DNA from 2 places in the Streptomyces laurentii genome. Region 1 is predicted to be linked to the other one. Evidence: riboswitches for the same ligand, from Rfam matches in the RefSeq annotation. Region 1 holds a riboswitch; the other holds the start of a gene.
The links. A riboswitch is a leader RNA that binds a small molecule or an ion and turns the genes downstream of it on or off. The one in region 1 is predicted to bind cobalamin.
Positions count from the first base shown of each region.

Region 2: another riboswitch for cobalamin. It lies ahead of ABZ693_RS00520 (ribonucleoside-diphosphate reductase subunit alpha); the one in region 1 lies ahead of ABZ693_RS19675 (ABC transporter substrate-binding protein).

Region 1 covers NZ_JBEYHT010000030.1:20,936-26,110, forward strand. The annotation lists gene ABZ693_RS19660 (DMT family transporter) at 1-461, shown strand, start outside; gene ABZ693_RS19665 (ABC transporter ATP-binding protein) at 500-1,333, opposite strand; gene ABZ693_RS19670 (FecCD family ABC transporter permease) at 1,330-2,298, opposite strand; gene ABZ693_RS19675 (ABC transporter substrate-binding protein) at 2,442-3,485, opposite strand; cobalamin riboswitch at 3,557-3,760, opposite strand; gene ABZ693_RS19680 (MFS transporter) at 3,961-5,175, shown strand, end outside.
Region 2 covers NZ_JBEYHT010000001.1:110,200-115,374, reverse strand. The annotation lists gene mctP (monocarboxylate uptake permease MctP) at 1-883, shown strand, start outside; gene ABZ693_RS00530 (hypothetical protein) at 1,012-1,656, shown strand; gene ABZ693_RS00525 (GNAT family N-acetyltransferase) at 1,677-2,195, shown strand; adenosylcobalamin-variant (AdoCbl-variant) riboswitch at 2,276-2,374, shown strand; gene ABZ693_RS00520 (ribonucleoside-diphosphate reductase subunit alpha) at 2,524-4,905, shown strand; gene ABZ693_RS00515 (ribonucleotide-diphosphate reductase subunit beta) at 4,905-5,175, shown strand, end outside.

The sequences.
Region 1 (5,175 bases):
GGGTCCCCGCGATCGTCCTGGGCCTCGGTCTGATCGCGGGCCTGGTGGCCGTCGCCCGCCGCCTCCCGCCCGGCGCGGGCCGGGCCGCCTGCCTGGGTACGGGCTCGGCCGTGGCGAACGCGCTCACCGCGGCCCTCATGAAATCGGCGGCCCGCACCTTCGCCGACCACGGGGCGGTCGCCTTCCTGACCGTCTGGCAGACCTACGGATTCGTCCTGTGCGGCGTCCTGGCGATCGTCCTGCTGGAGAACGCCCTGCAAGCGGGCCCCATCACGGCCTCCCAGCCCGCGCTGACACTCGGAGACGCCCTCGTCAGCCTCCTCCTCGGTGTCGTGCTCTACAAGGAGGAGATCGGCGACGGCTGGTGGCTGCTGCCGATGGGGGCGGGCCTCGTCCTCATCGTGCTGGGCACGGTGCGGCTGTCCCGGGTCGCGTCACTGACCCGCATCCTGCCGTCGTGACCCGGGCCGGCGGAAGCCGCCGTCAGGCGCGTCCTGTCTCAGCAAAGCCGGCGCGCGGCTCCATGAGGCAGGTCGGCGGGGCCGAGGAAACGGATGTGGGGGCGGTCGGTCCCGGTGGGGCGGGTGATGTGGGCGCGGACGCCGTAGACGTCCGCGAGGAGTTCTTCGGTGAGGACCTCGTCCACCGGGCCCGCGGCCGCCACCCGGCCTTCGCGCAGGACCACGACGTGGTCGCAGTACATCGCCGCGAGGTTGAGGTCGTGCAGGGCCATGACGCAGGTGAGGCGGAGGCCCGAGACCAGGGTCATGAGGTCGAGCTGGTGCTGGATGTCGAGGTGGTTCGTCGGTTCGTCCAGGAGGAGTTCGCGCGGTTCCTGGGCGAGGGCGCGGGCGATCTGGACGCGCTGGCGTTCGCCGCCGGAGAGGGTGCGCCAGGTGCGGTGGGCCCGGTCGGCCAGTCCGGTGCGGACGAGGGCGGACCGTACGGCCTCCTCGTCCGCGGCCGTCGTCGGCGACCATGCCCGGCGGTGCGGGATGCGGCCGAGGCGTACGGCGTCGGCCACCGTCAGATCGACCTGGGTGCCGGCGTGCTGCTCGACGACGGCGACGCGCCGGGCGAGCGCGCGGCGCGGTACGGAGCCCAGCGGGTCGCCGTCCAGGGTCACCACCCCGGCGTCCGGCGCGAGGACGCCGGAGAGGACGCGCAGGAGGGTGGACTTCCCCGAACCGTTCGGGCCCAGCAGACCGGTGAGCGTGCCGGGGCGCGGTGCGAGCGTCACGCCGTCCAGGACGAGCGCGCCGCCCGCCGTACGGGAGACGTGTGCGGCGCGGAGCCCCGTACCGCCGTCGGGTACGGGCGGTGTGCCGGTCATCGCGTCCTCCTCGTGCGGTACAGGACGAGGACGAACGCGGGGACACCGATGAGCGATGTCACCACGCCGACCGGCACTTCCTGCGGGTCGAGGACCGTACGGGCCAGGGTGTCGGTCCAGACGAGGAAGACCGCCCCGGCCAGGGCGGTCAGCGGCAGCAGCCGGGCGTGCCCCGGGCCGACGAGGGCACGGACCGCGTGCGGCAGGACCAGGCCGACGAAGCCGATCGCGCCGGCGGCCGAGACCAGGACCGCGGTCAGCAGGGCGGTGACCGAGAGGAGGACCAGCCGGGTCCGCGCCACCGGCACGCCGAGCGCCGCCGCCGCGTCCTCGCCGAACGCGAAGGCGTCCAGGGTCCGGGCGTGTCCGCCGCAGACCAGCAGCGCGCCGGCGAGGACGGCCGCGCACACCCCGACGTCGGACCAGTCGGCGCCGCTGAGCGAGCCGAGCAGCCAGAACAGGACGCCCCGGGTGGTCTCGGCGTCGGCGGCGGTCATCACCACGAACGAGGTCAGCGCGGAGAAGAGCTGCATCGCCGCGACCCCCGCCAGGACGACACGGTCTGTCGAACCCCCCAGCGTGTGACTGAGCAGCAGGACCAGGGCGAAGGAACAGAGCGCGCCCAGGAAGGCGCCTCCGGTGACGGAGACCAGACCCCCGCCCACGCCGAGGACCACGACCGCGACCGCGCCGGCCGATGCGCCCGAGGACACCCCGAGGACGAACGGGTCGGCCAGCGGATTGCGCAGCAGCGACTGCATCACCGCGCCGCACACCGCCAGCCCGGCACCGCACACGGCCGCGAGGAGGGTACGGGGCAGCCGCAGCTCCCAGACGATGCCGTCCCGGATCGGGCTCAGGCCGGACGGGCTTCCGCCCAGATGGGAGGCGACCACGGACCAGGCGTCCGGGACGCGGATGTCGGCCGGGCCGATCGTGAGGGCGAGGGCGACCGAGGCGCACAGGAGGAGGACCCCGGCGGCCCCGGCGAGCGGGGGAAGCGCCCGGGACGTACGGGGGGCACGGGGCGTACGGGGGGCACGGGGCGTACGGAGGGTACGGGGTGTGGCGGGGCTCGCCTCGGCCGCCGTGTCCGGGCCGGTCCGGGTCACTTCGCGAGCCCGTACGTCCGCAGCGCCGCGGCCACCTTCTCGATGCCCTCGACGGTGCGGATCGTGGGGTTCATGGCCTGGCCGCTGAGGATCACGTACCGCTTCTTCCGTACCGCCGTCATGTTCCGGGTGACGGGATGCGACTCCAGGAACTCGATCTTCTTCGCGGCGCTCTCGGCCGACTGCGCCTTGCGGGTCAGATCGGCGATCACCAGCACGTCGGGGTCGCGGTCGGCGACGGTCTCCCAGTTGATCTGCGGCCACTCCTCCTTGGTGTCGTCGAAGACGTTCTTCACCCCGAGCGTCCCGCTGACGATCCCCGGCGCGCCGCAGCAGCCGGCCATGTACGGCCCCTGGGAGTCGGAGAACCAGTACAGGACGGACGCGTCGCCGAAGTCGGCGCCGGCCTTGGCCTCGTCGACCCGGGCGCGGAGTTCCCCGACGAGCTTCTCGCCGCGCTCCGGGACGTCGAACACCCGGGCCAGGTCGCGGATCTCGCCGTACACCGTGTCCATGGTCAGCGGCCGGGTGCGGATGCCGTCGCCGTCGCCGCTGTTGTCCTTGCCGACGCAGTCGGTGGGGGAGAGGTACGTGGGCACGCCGAGCCGCGCGAACCGCTCCCGGGGCGCCACACCGCCCTTGCCCAGGGTGTAGAGGAAGGAGGCGCTGACGAAGTCGGGTTCGGCGTCGAGGACCTTCTCGAACGACGGGTAGCGGTCGGCGAGCCGGGGAACCTTCGCGTTCGCCTTCTCCAGCCCCTTGAGGACCGGGTCCGTCCAGGTGGCGGTGCCCACCATGCGGTCGGCGAGCCCGAGCGAGAGCAGGATCTCGGCCGACCCCTGGTCGAGGGCGACGGCCCGGCTGGGTGCGCGCTCGATCTGCACGCGCTGCCCGCAGTCGTCGAGACGGACGGGGTATCCGGCGGCCGTCTCCTTCGTCTCGGCGGAAGCGGCCGGGCCTCCGCCGGTGCCGCAGCCGGCCACGAGAACGGCACCGGCCACGAGCAGGGCGGCGGAACGGACGGGGTGTGCGAGGGGCACGGAAGGAGTCCTCTGCGTCACGGCTCATGCGCGGAGCCTGTCGTACGGTGCTCCCCGGGCGGCGGCGGGTGCCGCCACTCGGGCCGCCAGCAGGTTTTCGGACTCGGGGTCGTCCGGACGGAGCGCCTTCCCAGGCCCCATGGGGCCCAGTGGCCGATGCTCCGCCCGTCACCCTCACCGCTGCGCGTCAGTTCCGGATTCCCACCGGATTCCCTGACCCGTGCACATACCGTGTCGATACGTACAGAGGTGCGACTGGCCCGGGCAAGTTACCACAGGCGGATCTTGGCCCGGCCGGCCGGCCGGAGCGAGGCCCGTCCGCCCCTCCCTCCAGCCCGCCGTCACCCGCCATCGTCCAGGCCGAAGCTTTACCTCGGGCCTTCTGGGAATCCCGGGTGAATGGTTATTCACTTGATACGGTGAATCATTATTCACCTCGCATCCCGTCCTGCCTCTGGAGTGCCCTGTGGCCCCGATAGCCGTCCCGCCGGACCCAGCCGCCACCCCCGACGGGCCCACGGGCCGGCCCGGAGTGCGGGAGCGGGCCACGGTCCCGGTACTGGCCTTCGGCGGCATCCTCATGGCCGTCATGCAGACGGTCGTCGTTCCGCTGCTGCCCGATCTGCCCCGGCTGACCGGCGCCTCGGCGGGCGCCGTCTCCTGGATGGTGACCGCCACGCTGCTGGCCGGCGCCGTGCTCACCCCGGTGCTCGGACGCGCCGGCGACATGTACGGAAAGAGGCGCGTCCTGCTGGCCGCGCTCGGGCTGATGACCCTGGGCTCGGTGCTCTGCGCGCTCTCGTCCGACATCGGCGTACTCATCGCGGCCCGCGCGCTGCAGGGCGCCGCGGCCGCCGTCGTCCCGTTGTCGATCAGCATCCTGCGCGACGAACTGCCGCCCGAGCGGACCGGATCCGCGGTCGCGCTCATGAGCTCCACCGTCGGCATCGGCGCGGCGCTCGGCCTGCCGCTCGCCGCGCTCGTCATCCAGTACGCCAGCTGGCACACCATGTTCTGGGCGACCAGCGGCCTCGGCGCGGCCGGCTTCCTGCTCGCCTGGTGGGCGGTCCGCGAGTCGCCCGTCCGCGCCCCCGGCCGCTTCGACGTCGTCGGCGCGCTGGGCCTGGCCGCCGGACTGGTCACCCTGCTCCTCGGCGTATCGCAAGGCGGTCAGTGGGGGTGGGGAAGCCCGCGCGTCATCGGCCTGTTCGTGGCCTGCGTGGTGATCCTGGGACTGTGGTGCGTCCAGCAGCTGCGCGTCGAGCGGCCCCTGGTCGACCTGCGCCTGGCGGCCCGCCCGCGCGTCGCGCTGCCCCACGTCGCCGCGCTGCTGGTCGGCTTCGGCTTCTACGCCAACTCCCTGGTGACGGCCCAGCTCGTCCAGGCGCCCGAGGCCACCGGCTACGGGCTCGGCCTGTCCATCGTCGGCAGCGGCCTGTGCCTGCTGCCCGGCGGCCTGACCATGCTGCTGTTCTCCCCGCTGTCGGCCCGTATCTCGGCGTCCCGCGGCCCGCGCGTCACCCTCGCCCTGGGCGCCGCCGTCCTCGCCGTCGGCTACGCCGTGCGCATCGCGGACAGCCGCGACCTGTGGATGGTCATCGTGGGCGCGTCGATCGTCGCCACCGGTACCTCCCTCGCCTACTCGGCGCTGCCCACCCTGATCCTGGGCGCCGTGCCGGCCGGGCAGACC
Region 2 (5,175 bases), on a different contig from region 1:
CGCGCCCGGCGAGGCCGGCCAGTGGACCTACGCCACCCTGGCGCTCGGCTCGGCGCTCGCGCTGTTCATGTACCCGCACTCGATCACCGCGACGCTCTCCTCCAAGAGCCGCGAGGTGATCCGCCGCAACACCACCATCCTGCCGCTGTACTCGCTGATGCTGGGCCTGCTCGCGCTGCTCGGCTTCATGGCGATCGCCGCCGGGGTGAAGGTGAGCAACGGTCAGCTCGCCATCCCGCAGCTCTTCGAGGACATGTTCCCGTCCTGGTTCGCGGGCGTGGCCTTCGCCGCGATCGGCATCGGCGCGCTGGTCCCGGCCGCGATCATGTCGATCGCCGCGGCCAACCTCTTCACCCGCAACATCTACAAGGACTTCATCAAGCCGGACGCGACACCGGAACAGGAGACCAAGGTCTCCAAGCTGGTCTCGCTCCTGGTGAAGGTCGGCGCCCTGGTCTTCGTCCTCACCATGGACAAGACCGTCGCCATCAACTTCCAGCTGCTCGGCGGCATCTGGATCCTGCAGACCTTCCCGGCCCTGGTCGGCGGTCTGTTCACCCGCTGGTTCCACCGCTGGGCGCTGCTCGTCGGCTGGGGCGTCGGCATGATCTACGGCACGGCCGCGGCGTACGGGGTGGCGAGCCCCACGCAGAAGCACTTCGGCGGCTCGTCCGCGGAGATCCCGGGCATCGGCGAGATCGGCTACATCGGCCTCACCGCCTTCGTGCTCAACGTGCTCGTCACCGTCGTCCTCACCCTCGTGCTGCGCGCCGTCGGGACGCCCGACGGGGTCGACGAGACCTCGCCGGAGGACTACACGGCGGACGCGGGCGACAAGGGTGTCGTCACCGAGCTGCCGAAGGTCGGCGCCGCCGGGCACTGACCCTCCGCCGCTCCGACCCGAGCACGCTCCGACCTCGGTACGCTCCGACCTGACGTACCACGGGCCGCCGGGCCTTCCCTTCGGGGGAACCCCGGCGGCCCCGTCGTTTCCCGGGCGAGGATGGGTGGATGAACTCCCGTGCGATATCCGCCTGCTGTCTGCTGCTCGTGCCCCTGAGCCTGGCCCTCGCCGGCTGCGGCACCGAGACCGGCACCACCGCCGGTGACCCGGCCGGCCAGGCGACCGGCACCCCGACGCCCGGTGCGCCGCCGAGGGCCGAGCTGGAGGAGCGCGCCCGGTACGCGCAGGTGGACCCGAAGCACGTGTACGTCACCGAGGCCGACGGCTTCACCCTCGCCCGCCAGTCGGCCGGGGTCGTCGGCGACGACGGCTTCCAGGCCACGTACGTCGCCCCGGACGGCACCCAGATCACGCTCACCGCCGAACGCGGCACCTTCGGCGACAAGGAGTGCGCCGCCACCTCGCGGGGCGACCGCTGTACGGCGGAGAAGCCCGGCTGGTACCGCGTCTCCGCCGAACGGCACACGTACATCCGCGCCGAGGGCGGCGTACGCATCGAGGTCGGCGCCCCGCCCACCGTCCGCAAGGACCTGCTGCGCGCCGCCGCCGAGCACGCGCACCGCGCCGACGACCGCGAACTGGACGGCGTCCTGCCCGAGAAGCCGGCCGGCGGCCGGCAGCCCGTCGAGCGCGGCGACCTGCCGCCCGTGGGCGACGGAGCGCCCGACAACAGCGTGGGCGTGGGCGGCTGATCCTCGGCAGAATGCGCCGCATGGACTTCACGATCAGGACCGCACGACCCGACGACTACGAGACACTCGGCGAGATCACCGTACGGGCCTACCGCGACGACGGTTTCCTCGCGTTCGGCGAGGACGACGAGTACGCGCACCTGCTGCGCGACGTGGCCGGGCGCGCCGCCGACGCGGAGGTGCTCGTCGCGGCCGACGAGGCGGGGACGGTCCTCGGCGGGGTGACCTTCACCACCGGCGACGGGAAGTGGGCGGACATAGCCGGCCCGGACGAGGCCGAGTTCCGGATGCTGGCCGTCGGCCACGAGGGCCGCGGCCGGGGCGTCGGCGAGGCGCTCGTACGGGCGTGCGTCGAGCGCGCGCGGGCCGTCCCGGGCTGCGCGCGGATCGTCCTGTCCACCCAGCAGTCGATGGCCGGGGCGCACCGGATCTACGCGCGCGTGGGCTTCGTCCGCGCCCCGGAACGCGACTGGCAGCCCCTCCCGGGGGTGGACTTCACGCTGCTCGCCTACGCCCTGGAGCTCGGGAACACGCCGTAGGACACAAGGGACGGAAGCGCCCGACACACAACATGTGGGGGGTGCCATGAGCGGTGCCCCCCACATGTATGCTCATCTCGCTGTCGTCGCAGGGGAATCCGGTGGAAGTCCGGAACTGTCCCGCAACGGTGTACTTCGTGCGCTTATGCAGGAAGGAAAGTCCGAGGACCTGCCGACAGCGCGCCCGGTCCGTCCGTTCCGGGTGCCACAGACGTCCGGGCCTCGCGGAGTGGGCCGGTGGACGCGGCGCGCCGTGCGTATCCTCCCGGCCCCCGCACGTCCCCGTTCCCCCGCCGTGGCCCCGAGCCGAGCGAGGGAGAGCCCCCCAGTGACCATCGCGCCCGCAGATCCGGCTTCGGCCCCATCATCCGCGGACCAGGCGGCCGAGACCGACGGCCCGGGAACCGCGCTGCTGCGGATCCTGACCGATCTCACCGCCGACCTCCCCGACACCGACCCCGGCCGGGTCGCCGCCGCCGCGCTGCGCGGCCGGCATCCCGGCTCGGACACGGCGGAGCTGCGCGAGCTCGCGACCGAGGCGGCCGCGGGGCTGATCGCCGAGGACCCGGCGTACTCCCGGCTCGCCGCCCGGCTGCTCACCCTGACCATCGCCGAGGAGGCGGCCGGGCAGGGCGCGGTCTCCTTCTCCGCCTCCGTCGCCACCGGTCACCGCGAGGGCCTGATCGCCGACCGCACCGCCGCGTTCGTCACCCGGCACGCGGCCCGGCTGGACCTGACCATCGACGCGGCCGCCGACGACCGCTTCGGCTACTTCGGCCTGCGCACCCTCTACTCCCGCTATCTGCTGCGCCACCCGATCACCCGCAAGGTCGTCGAGACGCCGCAGCACTTCATGCTGCGCGTCGCCGCCGGTCTCGCCGAGGACGACAGCGTGCGCGCCCTGGACGAGGTCGCGGCGCTGTACGGGCTGATGAGCCGGCTCGACTACCTGCCGTCCTCCCCCACCCTCTTCAACTCCGGCACCCGCCACCCGCAGATGTCGTCCTGCTACCTCCTCGACTCCCCGAAGGACGAGCTGGACTCCATCTACGACCGCTACCACCAGGTGGCGCGCCTGTCGAAGCACGCGGGCGGCATCGGCCTCGCGTACTCCCGGATCCGCGCCCGCGGTTCGCTGATCCGCGGCACCAACGGGCACTCCAACGGCATCGTCCCGTTCCTGAAGACGCTGGACGCCTCGGTCGCCGCGGTGAACCAGGGCGGCCGGCGCAAGGGCGCCGCCGCCGTCTACCTGGAGACCTGGCACGCGGACGTCGAGGAGTTCCTGGAGCTGCGCGACAACACGGGCGAGGACGCCCGGCGCACCCACAACCTGAACCTGGCGCACTGGATCCCGGACGAGTTCATGCGCCGGGTGAACGCGGACGCCGACTGGTCGCTGTTCTCGCCGGCCGACGTGCCCGAGCTGGTCGACCTGTACGGCGCGGAGTTCGACGCCGCCTACCGCGCGGCCGAGGCGGCGGGCCTGGCCCGCAAGACGCTGCCGGCCCGCGAGCTGTACGGCCGGATGATGCGCACCCTCGCGCAGACCGGCAACGGCTGGATGACGTTCAAGGACGCCGCCAACCGGACCGCGAACCAGACCGCCGAGCCCGGCGCGGTCGTCCACTCCTCGAACCTCTGCACCGAGATCATCGAGGTCACGGACGACGGCGAGACCGCGGTGTGCAACCTCGGCTCGGTCAACCTGGGCGCCTTCGTCGACACCGAGGCCGGCGAGCTGGACTGGGAGCGGCTCGACGCGACCGTCCGTACCGCCGTCACCTTCCTCGACCGGGTCGTCGACATCAACTTCTACCCGACCGAGCAGGCCGGCCGCTCCAACGCGACCTGGCGGCCGGTGGGTCTGGGCGCCATGGGCCTCCAGGACGTGTTCTTCCGGCTGCGGCTGCCGTTCGACTCGGCCGAGGCGCGGGCGCTTTCCACCCGGATCGCCGAGCGGATCATGCTCGCCGCGTACGAGGCGTCCGCCGACCTCGCCGAGCGCCACGGCCCGCTGCCGGCCTGGGACCGCACCCGTACGGCCCGCGGTGTCCTGCACCCGGACCACTACGACGTGGAGCTGACCTGGCCGGAGCGCTGGGCCGCGCTGCGCGCCCGGATCGCCGCCGTCGGCATGCGCAACAGCCTGCTGCTCGCCATCGCGCCGACCGCGACGATCGCCTCGATCGCCGGTGTCTACGAGTGCATCGAGCCGCAGGTCTCCAACCTGTTCAAGCGCGAGACCCTGTCCGGCGAGTTCCTCCAGGTCAACGCGTACCTGGTGGACGAGCTGAAGCGGCTGGGCGTGTGGGACGCCGAGACCCGGGAGGCGCTGCGCGAGTCGTCGGGCTCGGTGCAGGACTTCGCCTGGGTGCCGGCCGAGACGCGCGCGCTGTACCGGACGGCCTGGGAGATCCCGCAGCGCGGTCTGATCGACATGGCGGCGGCCCGCACCCCGTTCCTGGACCAGGCGCAGTCACTGAACCTGTTCATGGAGACGCCGACCATCGGCAAGCTGTCGTCGATGTACGCCTATGCCTGGAAGCAGGGTCTGAAGACCACGTACTACCTGCGGTCCCGGCCGGCCACCCGGATCGCCCGCGCCGCGCGCGCCACCACCCCCGTGCCCGCGCAGGCGCAGGCGCCCGACGCGGACGCCATCGCCTGCTCCCTTGAGAACCCCGAGTCCTGCGAGGCCTGCCAGTAATGTCCGACACCCAGAAGAACCTGCTCGACCCGGGCTTCGAACTGACCCTGCGTCCGATGCGCTACCCGGACTTCTACGAGCGCTACCGCGACGCCATCAAGAACACCTGGACCGTGGAGGAGGTCGACCTCCACTCCGACGTGTCCGACCTCGCCAAGCTGTCCCCGGGCGAGCAGCACATGATCGGCCGCCTCGTCGCCTTCTTCGCGACCGGCGACTCGATCGTGTCCAACAACCTCGTCCTGACGCTCTACAAGCACATCAACTCCC